4 regions of the Streptomyces hawaiiensis genome follow, and region 3 is predicted to be linked to each of the others. Evidence: riboswitches for the same ligand, from Rfam matches in the RefSeq annotation. Region 3 holds a riboswitch; each other region holds the start of a gene.

Region 1 (4,049 bases), 4.4 Mb from region 3:
TCAACAAGGTCGACCAGGACTGCGGCACGACGTTCTCCTGGGTCACCCGGGCCATGGGGCCCTGGGCGGGCTGGCTGGGCGGCTGGGCCATCGCGATGACGGGCGTCCTGGTCGTCGGGTCGCTCGCGGACGTCGCCGTGACGTTCTTCCTGCTGGCCGTCGGCCTGGACAGCTGGGCCGACGACGACGTGCTGCGCCAGGTCCTGACGGTGCTGCTCATCCTGGTGATGACGGCCGTCTGCGTGATCGGCACCGAGCTGTCGGCCAAGGTGCAGAACGTCCTCATCCTGGCGCAGGTCATCTGCCTGCTCGCCTTCGCCGTGGTGGCGCTCTACCGCGTCTACGCCGACACCGGCACCCTCGACGCCATCGATCCGAAGTTCGGCTGGCTCGAGCCGTTCGGGGCCGGCGGAGCGTCACTGACCGCGTCGCTGCTGCTGGGTGTGTTCATCTACTGGGGGTGGGAGTCGGCGGTCAACCTCACCGAGGAGGTCGAGGACTCGGCCACCGCCCCCGGCAAGGCGGCCGTCTGGTCGACGGTGCTGCTGCTGGTGACCTACCTCGCGGTCGCCTTCGCGGTCGTGGGCTACGCCGGAACGGACTACCTCGCCGAGAACGCGGCGGAGGAGGAGTTCATCTTCGCCCTGCTCGCCGAGGAGGCCATGGGCGGCTGGGACTGGGTCGTGCTGCTGGCGGTCTCGACGTCCGCGCTCGCCTCCACGCAGACGACGATCATCCCGGCGTCGCGCACGGGCCTGTCCATGGCACGCCGGCACGCGCTGCCCGCGCACTTCGGCCGCATCCACCCGCGGTTCCGCACCCCCGACGTGAGCACCTGGTGGGTCGCCGGCATCGCCATCGCCTGGTACCTCGTCCTCTACCACGTCAGTGAGAACGCCCTCTTCGACTCCCTCACCGCCCTGTCCCTGCTGATCGCCTTCTACTACGCGCTCACGGGCCTGGCCTGCGCGGTCTACTACCGCCGCCAGCTGACCCGCAGCGTCCGCAACTTCTTCCTGATCGGCCTCGGCCCGCTGATCGGTGCGGGGCTGCTGGCGTGGTTGCTGGTGGAATCCGTGGCGGACATGTCCGACCCCGACAACTCCTACAGCGGTGTCTCGTGGTTCGGCCTCGGCCCGCCGCTCGTCATCGGGATCGGGATCATCGTCGCGGGCGTCGTCCTCATGGTCGTGTGGCGGCTGATGGCGCCCGCCTTCTGGTCGGAACACCCGAGCGTGGTCGACCCGGACCTCGTCGACGGCAAGGAGTCCTGAAGATGTCGGTGGTCCTCGGCTACGACGAGTCCCCGGGCGCCCTGAGCGCACTGCGCGTCGCCATCGAGGTGGCGACCGCGTACGACGAACCCCTGGTGATCGTCTACGGCGTCGCCGCGCCCGGCGTCACGGGCGAGGAGTACGGCGCTCATCACGAGGCCGTCCGCGAGGCCGGCAACACCGCGCTCGGTCACGCGCTGCGGGTGGCCGACGAGGCCGGTGTGCGGACGTCGGTGGAACTCGTCGACGAGCGGCCCGCGCAGGCGCTGATCGACGCCGCGGCCCGCCACGAGGCCAGGGTCATCGTGGTGGGCACATGGGGCGAGAGCCCGGTGCGGGGCGCACTGCTGGGCTCGACACCGCACAAGCTGCTGCATCTGTCGACCGTGCCCGTGCTGTGCGTGCCGGCCGCGTCATGAGCCGTCGGCGCGGCGTCGCGCGAGCGGTGTGAAGACGTACAGGCCGAGGATGTCGGGCAGGGGGGCGATGCCGGGACCGCCCTCCCGCACCCAGGAGACGACGTCCTCGGTGGCGGCCGGGTCGTTGACCAGTCCGAGCCACACCGGCCGGCCTCCGGCGCCCCGGCCCTCCGCTGACGGCTGGACGACGATGACGTTGGCCTGGTCGCAGACGTCGAGGCAGTCGGAGACCCGTACCGGTGCCGCCGTGCGCAGACGCTGGGTCTGGGCGGCGTGATCGACGCCGGTCACCTTGGGGCTGCCGCAGCAGCAGTCCCGGCAGACGACGATGCGGCACGGAAGCCCTCCGGCCGGCGTTGCGGACATGCCGCACCTTCCCTCTCTCCGGGGAGATCCGCCCCGGTGGTCCGTCGAGGAGGCGACCGCGTGAGTCTCCTGGCTCTCGGGTCGATGCCGCTCCCGGCCTTCCCACCCGTGCGCGGGCAGTGGCCTGTCGGGACCGGCTCGCCGATCACAGTGGCGGGACCGCGCCGGATTCACACCGGCTTCCTCGTTCCGCCGTCGCCTTGTTCGCCGGCCATCATTCCATGCGGCCGGCCCTGAGCGGGTTGGGCAGCGGCAGGTAGTGGGCGGCGGCGCCGTCCGCGCCCGTCCAGCGCAGCAGCAGGTTCGTCTTGGCCGGCAGTGTGGGTGAGGCGAGCAGGGCGGGGATCTCCGGCAGGTCGTGGCGGGCGAGTTCGCGGCGGGCGGCGGGCCAGGGGTCGAACCCGGGGTGCCGTTCGGTGAGGGCGCCGGCGATCTCCATGAGGTGATTGACGACCAGGCAGTACACGAGCCGCTCCCAGCCGGCCCGCCGCGTCACCTCCGGCAGCAGCTTCACGCCCTCGGCGTCCCGGTACAGGGCCTGCACCGGCAGGCCGTCGGCGTCCACGGCGACCAGGGTGTTCTGCAGGTGAGCCTCGATGACGACGCCGTGTTCGGCGAACGCCGCCAGCACCGGGGGCACGACCCGGGCCAGGTACGCCGCCCACCAGGCCCCCGGGTCGACGGCGCGGTCGAGCGGATGGCCGTCGAAGCCCTCGACGAGCCCGGCGGCGAGCAGCGGGGTCGCGCCGGGCAGGAGGCGGTCGCCGAAGCCGTCGCGGACGAGGACGGCGAGGGCCTCGAAGGCGAAGTCGGCGGTGCGGTACCCGCGGTCGGCCAGCCACGCCGGGGGCCCGTCGAACGTCTCGAATGCGGAGCGGACGGCCGCGTCGGTCCGGGGCAGGGCGAGCAGGTCGTGGCGCCACAGCCGGCGGATGTCGTTGGTGATGCGCACGTCCAGGCTGAACTTCAGGAAGAGGTCGTGCTCGGGTGTGTAGAGCGTGCGGATCGCGGCCGTGGGCCAGGTGTCGAAGGCGGTCGCGCCGAGCCGGACCAGCCTGCCGTCGGCGAAGGCGGCGGCGAGCTCCGGGGCGGCCAGGTCCAGCTGCCAGGGGTGGGCGGGGAGCAGGCGGTAGCCGGGCGGGGCCGTGCCGAGGGCGTCGAGGGCGCGGGTGTCGCCCTCCTCGACGACGGTGTCCTCGCGCAGCCCGAGCAGGGCCATCGGGAAACGGGCGTACGCCTCGGGTGCGTACGGCAGCCAGCCGGCGGCGGGGCCGCCCCCGCGCGCCTTGGGGGCCGGGTGGTGGGTGTGGCCGGTGAGGAGAGACTGCTCGGAGCGCAGGTAGAGGTCCTCGGGTGGGGTGGCCCGGGCGCGGGCGGCGAGCAGGGCGGCCACGGCGTCCCGGCTGTCGAGCATCTCGGTGGGCAGTTCGTGGTTGGACAGCCCGGTGTGGCGGCGCAGTTCCTCGGCGACGAGCTTGACCAGCTCGGTGTGACCGACGCGGTGCCAGGCGCCGTCGACCTCGACCTCCGGTCCGGCGGGCCGGCGCGTTCCGCGCACCCGCAGCAGCCGGTTGCCGCCGGGCAGACGGTAGATCCGGTGTCCGCCCTCCTGGCGGACCGGCCGGGCCACTTCTCGCAGCAGGCAGTTCAGCAGGGGCACGGCGGCGTACGCGTCGGCGAGGCCGGTGGCCGTGTCGTCACCGTGGGCCGAGTCGTCGTCGGCGGGCGGGGGCATGAGGTCCACGCGTTCCACTCGTCCCTACGGTCCTTCCAGCGTTCCGGGCGGAGATGATCAGTATGTCGGTCGTCGCCATTCCGCTGTGACGCCCCTATTCGTACCCGAGGAGCCCGCCCGTGCACCGTCCCCCCTCCGCCGAGACCGAGGTCGCCGACGAGCTGTCCGTCGTACGGCCCGGCCTTCTGGCGCGGTACGAGGCCGAACTGCCCGGCGCCCGGGCGGCCGTGCTGTCCCGGCTGTGGCGTGGTCTGG
Region 2 (4,049 bases), 5.5 Mb from region 3:
CTTGCTCACCGTGGGGCAGATGCTGGTCGTGCCCGCCGCCCGCGCCTGGGTGCCCGACCTTGCCGAGGAGGGCCGGCTCGGGCTCTACATGGGTGCGCTGTCGTCCGTCTCCGGGCTGATCGTCCTGGCCGGCAGCGCCGCCACCGGCTTCCTGCTCGACCTGGGCCTGCCGGCGGCCGTACCGTGGCTGGTCCTCGCGGCCGTACCGGCTCTGGCGGTTGCTGTGGTGCCGCGCCGTGAGAAGGGGGCGGGTGCGGCGGCCTGAAACGGCGCCGGCGCCCTGCGGCAACCGGGCGCGCGGGACCTTCACTCCGGCGGGCGACTCCTTCGCTCCGGGATTTCCGAGTCCGCACCCTCTGAGGACACCGCTGCGGAGACCGGTGGTCACGTCGCGCCAGTATCCTGGGTCGGCTGCGGCACCCCCCACCAATCCCCGTGCAGAAGCGGGGAGTTCGGCCTGCGGCGACGACCTTCCCACGCAGGAGACGAGGACGAGTGCTGCTAGCGGGCCGCTACCGGCTGGATGTTGAGATCGGGCGCGGTGGAATGGGAGAGGTCTGGCGTGCGTACGACGAGACGCTCGCCAGAGCGGTGGCCCTCAAGCTGCTGCTCCCCAGGACACCGATGCCACGGCGGCCTCCCGGTTCCGTCTGGAGGCGCAGACCGCAGGGCGTCTCAACCACCCCAACGTGGTCGGTGTCCTGGACTTCGGCGAGTACGACAACCGGCTGTATCTGGTGATGGAGCTGGTCGAGGGCGACTCTCTCGCCGGGGTGCTGAACGGCTCCGGCGCGCTGCCCGCCGAGCACGTGGCCCGTCTGGCCGCGCAGGCCGCTGCGGGGCTGGCCGCCGCGCACGCGCAGGGCATCGTGCACCGGGACGTCAAACCCGCCAACCTGCTGCTGGACGCCCACGGCACGCTGAAGATCGGCGACTTCGGTATCGCGCGGTTCCTCGACGACCCCGGCGCCGCGCTCACCGCCACCGGCCAGATCGTGGGCACCGGCCTCTACCTCGCGCCCGAGCGGGCCCTTGGCCGGCAGGCGGGGCCCGCCTCCGACATGTACTCCCTGGGCTGCGTGCTCTACCAGCTCCTCAGCGGCCGCCCGCCGTTCCAGGCCGACACCGCCGTCGCCCTCCTCCACCAGCATCTCGACTCGACCCCCGTGCCGCCCCGCGAGCTCGGTGTCACCGGACTCCCGCCGGCGTTCGAGAACTACCTCCTCGGTCTGCTCGCCAAGCAGCCCGAGGACCGGCCCACCGCCCAGCAGGCCGCCGAGTGGTTCGCCGGGGGCGCCTGGCGGGGCCTGCCCGAGCCGCTGCCGGAGGCCTCACCGCCGCTGCGGCCGACGACCGCGTCCGCGGCGGCGCACGCCGCGCCCGGTCCGAGCGCGTCCGCCGAGACCAGTCACCCGACCACGTACGCGCTGCCAGCGACCACGGGGCACCGCACCGCCGCCCGGGCCGCCCAGGCGGGGCGTTCGGGTCGCCCCCGCGGGCGCGGCGGCCTCGGCAACCGGACGAGACTGGCCGCGACGGCCGCCGCCGCGGCGCTCTTCCTCGCCGCGATGCTCATCGGCATGCGCTGGTTCTCGCCCGACACGACCGCGGAGGGCACCGAACCCGACGCGTCCCCGACTGCGAGCAGCCCCGCCGCCACCCCGTCGGGCGACTCCGCCTCGTCTGTCTCCTCCGATCCGGAAGCCGCCCCGGCGGCCGGCCCGGCGACCGGCCCGGCGACCGGGCCGGGGGCAGCCGGGACGCCGACGACCGGCACCGTGGCCGATGTCACTCCGTCCGCGCCGGCCGCTTCCCCGACCCCTCCCGCGCCGGCGCCCGGCGCCGTGACTCCGACGGAGGAGGCGGGCAACGGCGGGCCGCGGCAGCCGAAGCCGGAGAAGCCGCGCCAGGCCGGGGAAGACCAGGAGAGCGACGACGGTGGAGACGACGGAGGCGACGACTGACGCGGGCTCCGAAGCCGCGCGGCGGGGCCCTGCCCGCAGCGTGTGGATCAGTGGGGGGATGCGCCGGTGTGCGAGCGGGCGCCCCCTCGCGCGCCCCTTGGGTGGCTTGTCACCGCCCTTACCCCGGCCTTATTGTCACCAGGCCTTGGTGAACGGGAAATCCGGTGTGATGCCGGTGCGGCCCTCGCCACTGTGAATCGGGAAGTCCGGCTCCAGCCCTCGCGGGCGGCCACTGGGTCCTTGTGACCCGGGAAGGCGGAGTCCGGGCGGTGGTACCCGTCAGCCAGGAGACCGGCCAAGGCGCGTCAACCATCCACGAGGTGCTGGAGAGGGTCTGCTGAGCCATGCACATAGCCGAGGGTTTCCTTCCTCCGGCGCACGCGGTCGCCTGGGGCGTCGCGTCGGCGCCGTTCGTCGTCCACGGGGTCCGGTCGCTCACCCGTGAAGTGCGCGAGCACCCCGAGAGCACGCTGCTCCTCGGTGCGTCCGGCGCCTTCACCTTCGTCCTGTCCGCCCTGAAACTGCCGTCTGTCACCGGCAGTTGCTCGCACCCCACCGGCACGGGCCTGGGAGCCATCCTGTTCCGGCCGCCCATCATGGCGGTGCTGGGCACGATCACCCTGCTCTTCCAGGCGCTGTTGCTCGCGCACGGCGGCCTGACCACGCTCGGCGCCAACGTCTTCTCGATGGCGATCGTCGGTCCCTGGGCCGGGTACGCCGTCTACGCACTGCTGCGGCGCTCCGGTGCGCCGCTGATGGTGGCCGTGTTCTGCGGCGCGTTCGTCGCCGACCTGTCCACCTACTGCGTCACCAGCGTGCAGCTGGCGCTCGCGTTCCCCGACCCGGGCAGCGGATTCCTGGGCGCGCTCGGCAAGTTCGGGTCCATCTTCGCCGTCACCCAGATTCCGCTCGCGGTGAGCGAGGGCCTGCTGACCGTGCTCGTGATGCGGCTGCTGGTGCAGTCCAGCAAGGGCGAACTGACCCGGCTGGGCGTGCTCCTCGCCAGGAAGCGGGCACGGACCGAGACCGAGACGGTGGCCCGATGAACAGGAACACGAAGATCAACCTGGTGCTGCTGCTGGCCGTGGCCGCGCTCGCCGTGCTGCCCCTGGCGCTCGGCCTCGGCGACCACAAGAAGGAGCCGTTCACGGGCGCCGACGCCGAGGCCGAGACGGCGATCACCGAGCTGAAGCCGGACTACGAGCCGTGGTTCTCGCCGCTGTACGAGCCGCCGTCCGGTGAGATCGAGTCGGCGCTGTTCGCCCTCCAAGCGGCCCTCGGCGCCGGAGTCCTGGCCTACTACTTCGGTCTGCGCCGGGGGCGGCGGCAGGGCGAGCAGCGGGCGCTGGAGCGGCAGGCCGGCAGCGCGCTCGCCGGTGCCGCCGGGAAGTCCACCGCGGAGCAGGACTGAGCCCGGGTGCTGCCGATCGACGCGGCGGCGCACAGCAGTCGCTGGCGCCGCCGCCATCCCGTGGACAAGGCCGTGCTCGGGCTCGGCCTCACCGTGCTCGCGATCTCCCTGCCGCCCTGGCCGGGGGCCGCCCTGGTGCTCCTGACGGCGCTGCTGGTGCTGCTGGGGCCGGCCGGTGTGCCCGGGCGGCGGCTGTGGCGGGCCTACCGGGTGCCGCTGGGCTTCTGTGTGACCGGCGCGGTCACGCTGCTCGTCCAGGTGGGCGGACCGGGGGGTTTCGTCTCCCTCGCGGGTGATGGGCCGGTCCGGGCCGGGGAGTTGCTGCTGCGCACCTCGGCGGCTTCCCTGGGCGTGCTGCTGTTCGCCTTCACCACACCGATGTCCGACCTGCTGCCCCGTCTGGTGCGGGTCGGGATCCCCGCTCCGGTCGTCGATGTCGCGCTGGTGACGTACCGGATGAGCTTCCTGCTGCTGGACTCCGTGCGCCGCATCCGGGAGGCCCAGGCGGCCCGGCTCGGTCACACCAGCCGGGCCGCGGAGTGGCGTTCCCTGGCCGGGCTCGGCGCCACCGCGTTCGTCCGGGCCTTCGACCGGGCCACCCGCCTCCAGGCCGGACTCGCCGGGCGCGGCTACGACGGCACGCTGCGGGTCCTGGTGCCCGAGGCCCGGGTCTC
Region 3 (4,049 bases):
CGTCCCCGGCCTGCTGCAGAGCGCCGACTACGCCCGGGCCGACCTCCGGCTCGCCCACCCGGACGCCGGTGCGGCGGAGATCGACCGCCGGGTCGCGCTACGGATGACCCGCCAGCGGATCCTGCGCCGACAGCCGGCGACCCGGCTGTGGGCCGTGATCGACGAGGCGGCGCTGCGCCGCCCGGTCGGCGGTGTCGGTGTGATGCGGGACCAGCTCAGGCATCTCATCGAGATCTGCCGGCTCCCGCACGTCACGGTGCAGATCCTGCCGTTCCTCACCGGCGCCCACGCCGCGGAGGGCGGTCCGGTCACCATTCTGCGGCTGCCCGGCGGGCAGTTGCCCGACGTGGTCTACCTGGAGCAGCTCACCACCGCCCTCTACCCCGACCGGCCGGCCGACATCGAGTGCTACTGGGATGCCATGAACCGGCTGGTGGTCGAAGCCGAGTCGCCGGACGAGACTCCGACCATCCTGCACCGCATCCTCCAGGAGACCTGAGCGTCAGCGCTTGCGGGCGACGCCGCCGTACTGGTGGACCTCGGCGGGAAGGCCCAGGGCCGCCGCGTCGGGACGCCAGCGCGAGCAGGAGGCCACGCCCGGTTCGAGCAGCTCCAGACCGTCGAAGTAGCGCGCGATCTGCTCGGGGCTGCGCAGGATGTACGGGATCGAACCACCGTCGTTGTACTGCTCGATGGCCCTGACGTACTCCTCGCTGGTGTCGGTGGAGTCGTACTGCACGAGGTAGCTGCCGGGAGGCAGGGCGTCCACCAGCTGCCGCACGATCGAGCGGGCCTCGTCGTGGTCCTCGATGTGGCCCAGGATGCCCATCAGCATGAGGGCGACGGGCCGGTCGAAGTCGAGGGTCTTCCCGGCTTCCCGGACGATCGCGCCGGGCTCGCGCAGGTCGGCGTCGACGTAGTTGGTGACGCCTTCCGTCGTGCTGGTGAGCAGCGCGCGGGCGTGGGCCAGCACCAGCGGGTCGTTGTCGACGTAGACGATCCGGCTCTCCGGGGCCACCCGCTGGGCGATCTGGTGGGTGTTGTCCACGTTGGGCAGGCCGGTGCCGATGTCCAGGAACTGGCGGATGCCCTCTTCGGCGGCCAGGTGGCGCACGGCACGGGCGAGGAAGTAGCGGGCGGCGCGGGCGCCGGTCTCGATGCCGGGGAAGACCTCGCGGAACGCGTCACCGGCCACCCGGTCGACTTCGTAGTTGTCCTTCCCGCCCAGCCAGTAGTTCCAGATCCGGGCCGAGTGCGGCACCGAGGTGTCGATCTTGGGGAACGGCTCCTGCTCGGGGTTCTCCACCTGGTCGGTCATGGACGCTCCTGCGTGTGTGGTCGGGGGCCCCACGTTAGCCGCTCCACGCCCTGGAGAGGATCAACTCCTCTGCGCGGCCCAGGAGTTCGACCTCCACCTGGCTCATCGTCGGACTGGCGCCCCGGCGGCGCAGGGCCTCGGCCAGGGCCGGGCGCGTGAGAGGGGACGGACCGGCCAGGAGGGCGGTCAGCATGGCGCCGGCAGGCGCGGAGAGGCTGTCGCCGGCGACAGCGGCCTGCGCGAGGATCACCGCGGTCGCCGCCCAGTCCAGGCCCGGGTCGCCCTCCACCGCGTCGGACCAGTCGATGACACGGGGGCCGCCGGGGGTGAGGATCACGTTCTCCGGGTGCAGGTCCAGGTGGAGGATGCGGACGGAGGGGTCGGTGGAGCGCAGGGCGGGGACGGCGTGGAGGTCGCGCAGCAGCCGGGCGAGGATTGAGCCCGCCTCCGCCACGTCCAAGCTGCCCGCCAGGCAGGCCTGGAGCATGGTCGGGCCGGAGAGCCGCTCCATCACCAGGTCGGTGCGCGAACCGGTCGGGCGGACCCGGGGCGCCGGATAGCCGTGGGCACGCACATGTGCCATCACCGCCCCCTCGGCCGCAGCGTCACCCCCGCCGCCGCGCTCCCGGCGCAGCACCCACGCCTCGTCGATCACATACACATCGGCCCGTCGCCCGGAGCCGAGCAGCTTTCCCGGTGGTGGTGTGGTCGGCATGGGGCGAAGCTACCCCGCGGCCCCGGCGCCCAGCCGACGAGACGAAGCCCCTGCCGCCAGACACGGAGCGAGGCCCCTGCCCACCTGGCCGCGCCGGCTCGAACCGAAGCCGCCCCGCCGCCCGGCACCGGCCGACATGAAGCGAAGCCACCCCGCCGCCCGCCACTCAGGCCGACATGAAGCGAAGCCACCCCGCCGCCCAGGCCGACAGAAGCGAAGCCACCCCGGCACCTCCACCCACACGAAGCGAAGCCACCCCACCCAACCCGGCCCCTCGGCCGGTTTTCCGCGCCCAGGTACAGTAAGCGGGTCGTCATCACACCGTACGGGGGGAAGCCGGTGCAATTCCGGCGCTGACCCGCAACCGTGAACCGCCCGCCGCGGCGGTGAGCCGGATCGCTTCGTACGGTTTCGTGACCGGCTCACGTGCCCGGCAGCCCGCCGTGCACGGCACCGTCGAGGTATACGGAGCCGAGCCGCCCGGGGGTGCCCGTGCTGCCCGGCTCCCCCACAGGGAGAGGCACCCGCCGATCATGAACGTCCGCCGCAGCGCCGCGGTCCTTGCCGCCGTCGCCGTGATCGGCGCCGCCACCCCGGCCGCCGCCGACCCGTCCCCGTCGCCCTCCCAGGCGTTCCCCTCCGCCCTGTACGGCGACACGGACCCCAAGTTCGACGGCGTCTGGCGCCAGTCGCTCGCGCTGCTCGCGCAGGACACGGTGGGTGTGAAGCCGGCGGCGAAGTCCGTGCGGTGGCTGGTGCGCCAGCAGTGCCCGGACGGCGGCTTCGCCTCCTACCGCCCCGACCCCGCCGCCGCGTGCGACGCCAAGACGATGCTGGACACCAACGCCACGTCCGCCGCCGTGCAGGCCCTCACCGCGCTCGGCGGGCACGACGACACCACCGGCAAGGCCGTCGACTGGCTGAAGTCCGTACAGAACAAGGACGGCGGCTGGGGCTACTCGCCCGGCGGGGCCAGCGACACCAACTCGACGTCGATCGTCGTCGGCGCGCTCGCCGCCGCGGGCGAGAAGCCGGACGGGGTCGACAAGGACGGCAAGTCGCCCTACGACGCGCTGCTGAAGCTCGCCCTGCCCTGCGACGGGGACGGCGACGGCGCCTTCGCGTTCCAGCCGGACAAGAAGGGCGACCTCGCCGCCAACGCGGACGCCACGGCGGCCGGTGTGCTCGGCGCGCTGGGCAAGGGCATGGTCGTCAAGCCCGGCGAGAAGTCCGACGCGGCCTGCGCGAAGGCCGCAACGCCACAGCAGGCGGCGGCGAACGGCGCGAGCTACCTCACCTCAGCCCTCGCCGAGGACGACCACCACCTCATGTCCGCCCTGGCCGGTGCCGAGCCGCAGCCCGACTTCGGCAACACCGCCGACGCGGTCGTCGCGCTCGCCGCGCGGGGGGACACCGCGCAGGCGGAGAAGTCCGTGCGGTGGCTGGAGAAGAACTCCGCGTCCTGGGCCGCGCAGAGCGGTCCGGCCGCCTACGCCCAGCTGATCTTCGCCGCCCACGCGACGGGCACGAACCCGCGCGACTTCGGCGGCGCGGACCTCGTCAAGCAGCTCAACGCGACGGGCCCGGCCCCGCAGACGGCCGAGAAGACCAAGGCCTCGGACGAGAAGGAGGACTCCGGCGACTTCTTCGGGGTCTGGTGGTACGTCGGCGTCTGTCTCGTCGCCGGAATCGGCATCGGGTTCCTGTTCACCGGCCGCAAGAAGCAGCGGCAGCTGTGATCCGCCGGGCCGTTCTCCTCCTCCTGGCCTCGCTCCTGCTGTGCGCGGGCGCGGGCCAGGCCCAGGCCGCCGGTTACCGGTACTGGTCGTTCTGGGAGCGCGACGGCGGCCACTGGGTCTACGCCACCCAGGGCCCGTCCCTGGCCCGCCCCTCGGACGGCGACGTCCAGGGCTTCCGCTTCGCGGTGAGCGAGGACTCGGCGGACGCGACCCGGCCACGCGGCGAGGCCGACTTCGCGACGATCTGTGCGAAGACGCCCGCGCAGGACGGCAGGAA
Region 4 (4,049 bases), 3.2 Mb from region 3:
CCGCTGATCTTCACCTTCCTCCCCCGCCTGTGGTCGGTCTCCCACAAGCACGGGTACGTCACGACGTCCGACTTCGTGCGCGGCCGCTTCGGCTCGAAGGGCCTGTCGCTGGCGGTGGCCGTGACCGGCATCCTGGCGACGATGCCGTACATCGCGCTCCAGCTGGTCGGCATCCAGGCCGTGCTGGACGTGATGGGCGTCGGCGGCGGCGAGGACACCAACTGGTTCATCAAGGACCTGCCGCTGCTGATCGCGTTCGGCGTGCTGGCGGCTTACACGTACTCGTCGGGTCTGCGGGCCCCCGCGCTCATCGCGTTCGTGAAGGACACGCTGATCTACATCGTCATCGCGGTGGCGATCATCTACATCCCGATCAAGCTGGGCGGCTTCGACGACATCTTCGCCAAGGCGAGCGAGGCGTACGGCCAGACCAACCCGGCGACGGGTGCGCCGCGCGGTGCGCTGGTACCGGCCGAGGCGGGGCAGTGGACGTACGCCACGCTGGCGTTGGGCTCCGCCCTGGCCCTCTTCATGTACCCGCACTCGATCACGGCGACGCTGTCCTCGAAGAGCCGTGAGGTGATCCGCCGCAACACCACGATCCTGCCGCTGTACTCGCTGATGCTGGGTCTGCTGGCGCTGCTCGGGTTCATGGCGATCGCGGCCGGGATCAAGGTGCAGAACGGGCAGCTGGCGATTCCGCAGCTGTTCGAGACGATGTTCCCGGACTGGTTCGCGGGCGTGGCGTTCGCGGCGATCGGCATCGGCGCGCTGGTGCCGGCGGCCATCATGTCCATCGCGGCCGCGAACCTCTTCACCCGCAACATCTACAAGGACTTCATCAAGCCGGACGCCACACCGGCGCAGGAGACCAAGGTCTCCAAGCTGGTCTCCCTGCTGGTGAAGGTCGGCGCCCTGGCCTTCGTCCTCACCATGGACAAGACGGTCGCCATCAACTTCCAGCTGCTGGGCGGCATCTGGATCCTGCAGACCTTCCCGGCCCTGGTCGGCGGCCTGTTCACCCGCTGGTTCCACCGCTGGGCCCTGCTCGCGGGCTGGGCGGTCGGCATGGTCTACGGCACGGCCGCCGCGTACGGCGTCGCCTCGCCCACGCAGAAGCATTTCGGCGGCTCCTCGAAGGAGATCCCGGGCATCGGCGAGATCGGCTACATCGGCCTCACGGCGTTCGTCCTGAACGTGGTGGTGACGGTGGTCCTGACCTTCGTCCTGAGGGCCCTGAAGGCCCCCGACGGCATCGACGAGACCAAGCCGGAGGACTACACGGCCGACGCGGGCGACCCGGGGGTCCAGGTGGAACTCCCGCCTGCCACCGCCGGTTCGGCGCACTGACTTCAGGGGCGCGGAGCCCGGCACACACCACCCGCAGCGGGCCGTCGTGATCACGTATCACGGCGGCCCGCCGCCGTTTCCGACACAACATCTGGGGGTGCCTTCCGAACCTGGCACAAGATGTATGCTCATGCTCGCTGTCGCCGCAGGGGAATCCGGTGTGAATCCGGAACTGTCCCGCAACGGTGTGCTTGCGCATGTCTGTTCCCCGAACCGCCATGCACAGGAGTCAGTCCGAGGACCTGCCGACAGCGCACCCGGCCACCCGGCCGGTGTGCCCTGACGTCCGGGCCTCGTGGAATGGGCCGGTGGACGCGACGCCGCGTGCGCTCGCGTGCTGCCCCCTGCCCTCGACGAGGCCCCCGTGCCGAGCGAGGGAGAGCCCCACGTGACCATCGCGCCAGCCGAACCGGTCTCAGCCACCGAAGAGCCCGACGCTCCCGGTACCGCGCTGCTGCGGACCCTGACCGAGCTGACCGCCGACCTCCCCGACGCCGACCCCGGCCGGGTCGCCGCCGCCGCCCTGCGCGGCAGGTCCTCGCGAGCCGACGAGGCGGAGTTGCGTGATCTGGCGACGGAGGCCGCGGCCGGTCTGATCTCCGAGGACCCCGCCTACTCCCGGCTGGCCGCGCGGCTGCTGACCGTCGGCATCCGCGAGGAGGCCGCCTCACAGGGTGTCACGTCCTTCACCGAGTCCGTCGCGGCCGGCCACCGCGAGGGCCTCATCGCCGACCGCACCGCCGAGTTCGTCCGGCTGCACGCGGCCCGGCTCGACGCCCTGATCGACACCGGCGCCGACGACCGCTTCGGCTACTTCGGCCTGCGCACGCTGCACAGCCGCTACCTGCTGCGCCACCCCCACACCCGCAAGGTCGTCGAGACGCCCCAGCACTTCCTGCTGCGGGTGGCGAGCGGCCTCGCCGAGGACGACACCACGCGCGCGCTGGACGAAGTCGCGGCTCTCTACGGCCTCATGAGCCGCCTCGACTACCTCCCCTCCTCCCCCACCCTCTTCAACTCGGGCACGCGGCACCCGCAGATGTCGTCCTGCTACCTCCTCGACTCCCCCAAGGACGAGCTGGACTCCATCTACGACCGCTACCACCAGGTGGCCCGGCTGTCGAAGCACGCCGGCGGCATCGGGATCGCGTACTCCCGCATCCGCGCCCGCGGTTCACTGATCCGCGGCACCAACGGGCACTCCAACGGCATCGTGCCGTTCCTGAAGACCCTCGACGCCTCGGTCGCCGCGGTGAACCAGGGCGGCCGCCGCAAGGGCGCGGCCGCGGTCTACCTGGAGACCTGGCACTCCGACCTCGAGGAGTTCCTGGAGCTGCGCGACAACACCGGTGAGGACGCCCGCCGCACGCACAACCTGAACCTCGCGCACTGGGTGCCGGACGAGTTCATGCGGCGCGTGAACGCCGACGCGCACTGGTCGCTGTTCTCCCCCTCGGACGTGCCGGAGCTGGTCGACCTGTGGGGCGAGGAGTTCGACGCCGCGTACCGGGCGGCCGAGGCGAAGGGCCTCGCGCGGAAGACCCTGTCCGCCCGTGAGCTGTACGGCCGCATGATGCGCACCCTCGCGCAGACCGGCAACGGCTGGATGACCTTCAAGGACGCCGCCAACCGCACCGCCAACCAGACGGCCGAGCCGGGCCACGTCGTCCACTCGTCCAATCTCTGCACGGAGATCCTGGAGGTCACCAGCGACGGGGAGACGGCGGTCTGCAACCTGGGGTCGGTCAACCTGGGGGCGTTCGTGCACCAGGGTGACATCGACTGGGAGCGGCTGGACGAGACCGTCCGCACGGCCGTGACGTTCCTCGACCGCGTCGTGGACATCAACTTCTACCCGACCGAGCAGGCGGGCCGCTCCAACGCCCGCTGGCGCCCGGTCGGTCTCGGCGTCATGGGTCTGCAGGACGTCTTCTTCAAGCTGCGCCTGCCCTTCGACTCACCCGAGGCCAGGGCGCTCTCCACCCGCATCGCCGAGCGCGTCATGCTCGCCGCGTACGAGGCCTCCGCCGGCCTGGCCGAGCGCAACGGCCCGCTGCCGGCCTGGGAGAAGACCCGTACGGCCCGGGGCATGCTGCACCCCGATCATTTCCCGGCCGTTCGCCTGAGCTGGCCGGAGCGCTGGACCGCCCTGCGCGAGCGCGTCGCCACGACCGGCCTGCGCAACTCCCTGCTCCTCGCCATCGCCCCCACGGCGACGATCGCCTCCATCGCGGGCGTCTACGAGTGCATCGAGCCGCAGGTGTCCAACCTGTTCAAGCGCGAGACGCTGTCCGGCGAGTTCCTCCAGGTCAACTCCTACCTGGTGGACGAGCTGAAGCGGCTCGGCGTGTGGGACGCGCGCAGCCGGGAGGCCCTGCGCGAGGCCAACGGCTCGGTGCAGGACTTCGCCTGGATCCCCGAGGACGTCCGCGCCCTCTACCGCACGGCGTGGGAGATCCCGCAGCGCGGCCTGATCGACATGGCGGCGGCCAGGACCCCGTTCCTGGACCAGTCCCAGTCCCTGAACCTCTTCCTGGAGACGCCGACCATCGGCAAGCTCTCCTCGATGTACGCCTACGCCTGGAAGTCCGGGCTGAAGACGACGTACTACCTGCGTTCGCGCCCGGCGACCCGCATCGCCCGCGCCGCACAGGCCGCTGTCCCCGCGCAGGCCACCCCGGATCCCGAAGCGGTCGCCT

Evidence for each region. Region 3 has a riboswitch for cobalamin ahead of CEB94_RS12405 (SCO2321 family membrane protein). Riboswitches for the same ligand answer to the same signal wherever they lie in the genome.
Region 1: linked by a shared signal. The riboswitch ahead of CEB94_RS32525 ((2Fe-2S) ferredoxin domain-containing protein) and the one ahead of CEB94_RS12405 (SCO2321 family membrane protein) in region 3 are both predicted to bind cobalamin.
Region 2: linked by a shared signal. The riboswitch ahead of CEB94_RS36990 (energy-coupling factor ABC transporter permease) and the one ahead of CEB94_RS12405 (SCO2321 family membrane protein) in region 3 are both predicted to bind cobalamin.
Region 4: linked by a shared signal. The riboswitch ahead of CEB94_RS27085 (ribonucleoside-diphosphate reductase subunit alpha) and the one ahead of CEB94_RS12405 (SCO2321 family membrane protein) in region 3 are both predicted to bind cobalamin.

Annotation. Positions count from the first base shown of each region.
Region 1 covers NZ_CP021978.1:7,086,843-7,090,891, reverse strand. The annotation lists gene CEB94_RS32535 (APC family permease) at 1-1,274, shown strand, start outside; gene CEB94_RS32530 (universal stress protein) at 1,277-1,693, shown strand; gene CEB94_RS32525 ((2Fe-2S) ferredoxin domain-containing protein) at 1,688-2,059, opposite strand; cobalamin riboswitch at 2,106-2,284, opposite strand; gene CEB94_RS32520 (IucA/IucC family protein) at 2,274-3,812, opposite strand; gene CEB94_RS32515 (IucA/IucC family protein) at 3,914-4,049, shown strand, end outside.
Region 2 covers NZ_CP021978.1:8,154,250-8,158,298, reverse strand. The annotation lists gene CEB94_RS37000 (MDR family MFS transporter) at 1-265, shown strand, start outside; gene CEB94_RS36995 (serine/threonine-protein kinase) at 558-1,964, shown strand; cobalamin riboswitch at 2,094-2,278, shown strand; gene CEB94_RS36990 (energy-coupling factor ABC transporter permease) at 2,309-3,010, shown strand; gene CEB94_RS36985 (energy-coupling factor ABC transporter substrate-binding protein) at 3,007-3,375, shown strand; gene cbiQ (cobalt ECF transporter T component CbiQ) at 3,382-4,049, shown strand, end outside.
Region 3 covers NZ_CP021978.1:2,683,023-2,687,071, forward strand. The annotation lists gene CEB94_RS12390 (helix-turn-helix domain-containing protein) at 1-499, shown strand, start outside; gene CEB94_RS12395 (SAM-dependent methyltransferase) at 503-1,318, opposite strand; gene CEB94_RS12400 (phosphotransferase) at 1,353-2,033, opposite strand; cobalamin riboswitch at 2,316-2,493, shown strand; gene CEB94_RS12405 (SCO2321 family membrane protein) at 2,567-3,772, shown strand; gene CEB94_RS12410 (SCO2322 family protein) at 3,769-4,049, shown strand, end outside.
Region 4 covers NZ_CP021978.1:5,834,118-5,838,166, reverse strand. The annotation lists gene mctP (monocarboxylate uptake permease MctP) at 1-1,350, shown strand, start outside; cobalamin riboswitch at 1,475-1,614, shown strand; gene CEB94_RS27085 (ribonucleoside-diphosphate reductase subunit alpha) at 1,739-4,049, shown strand, end outside.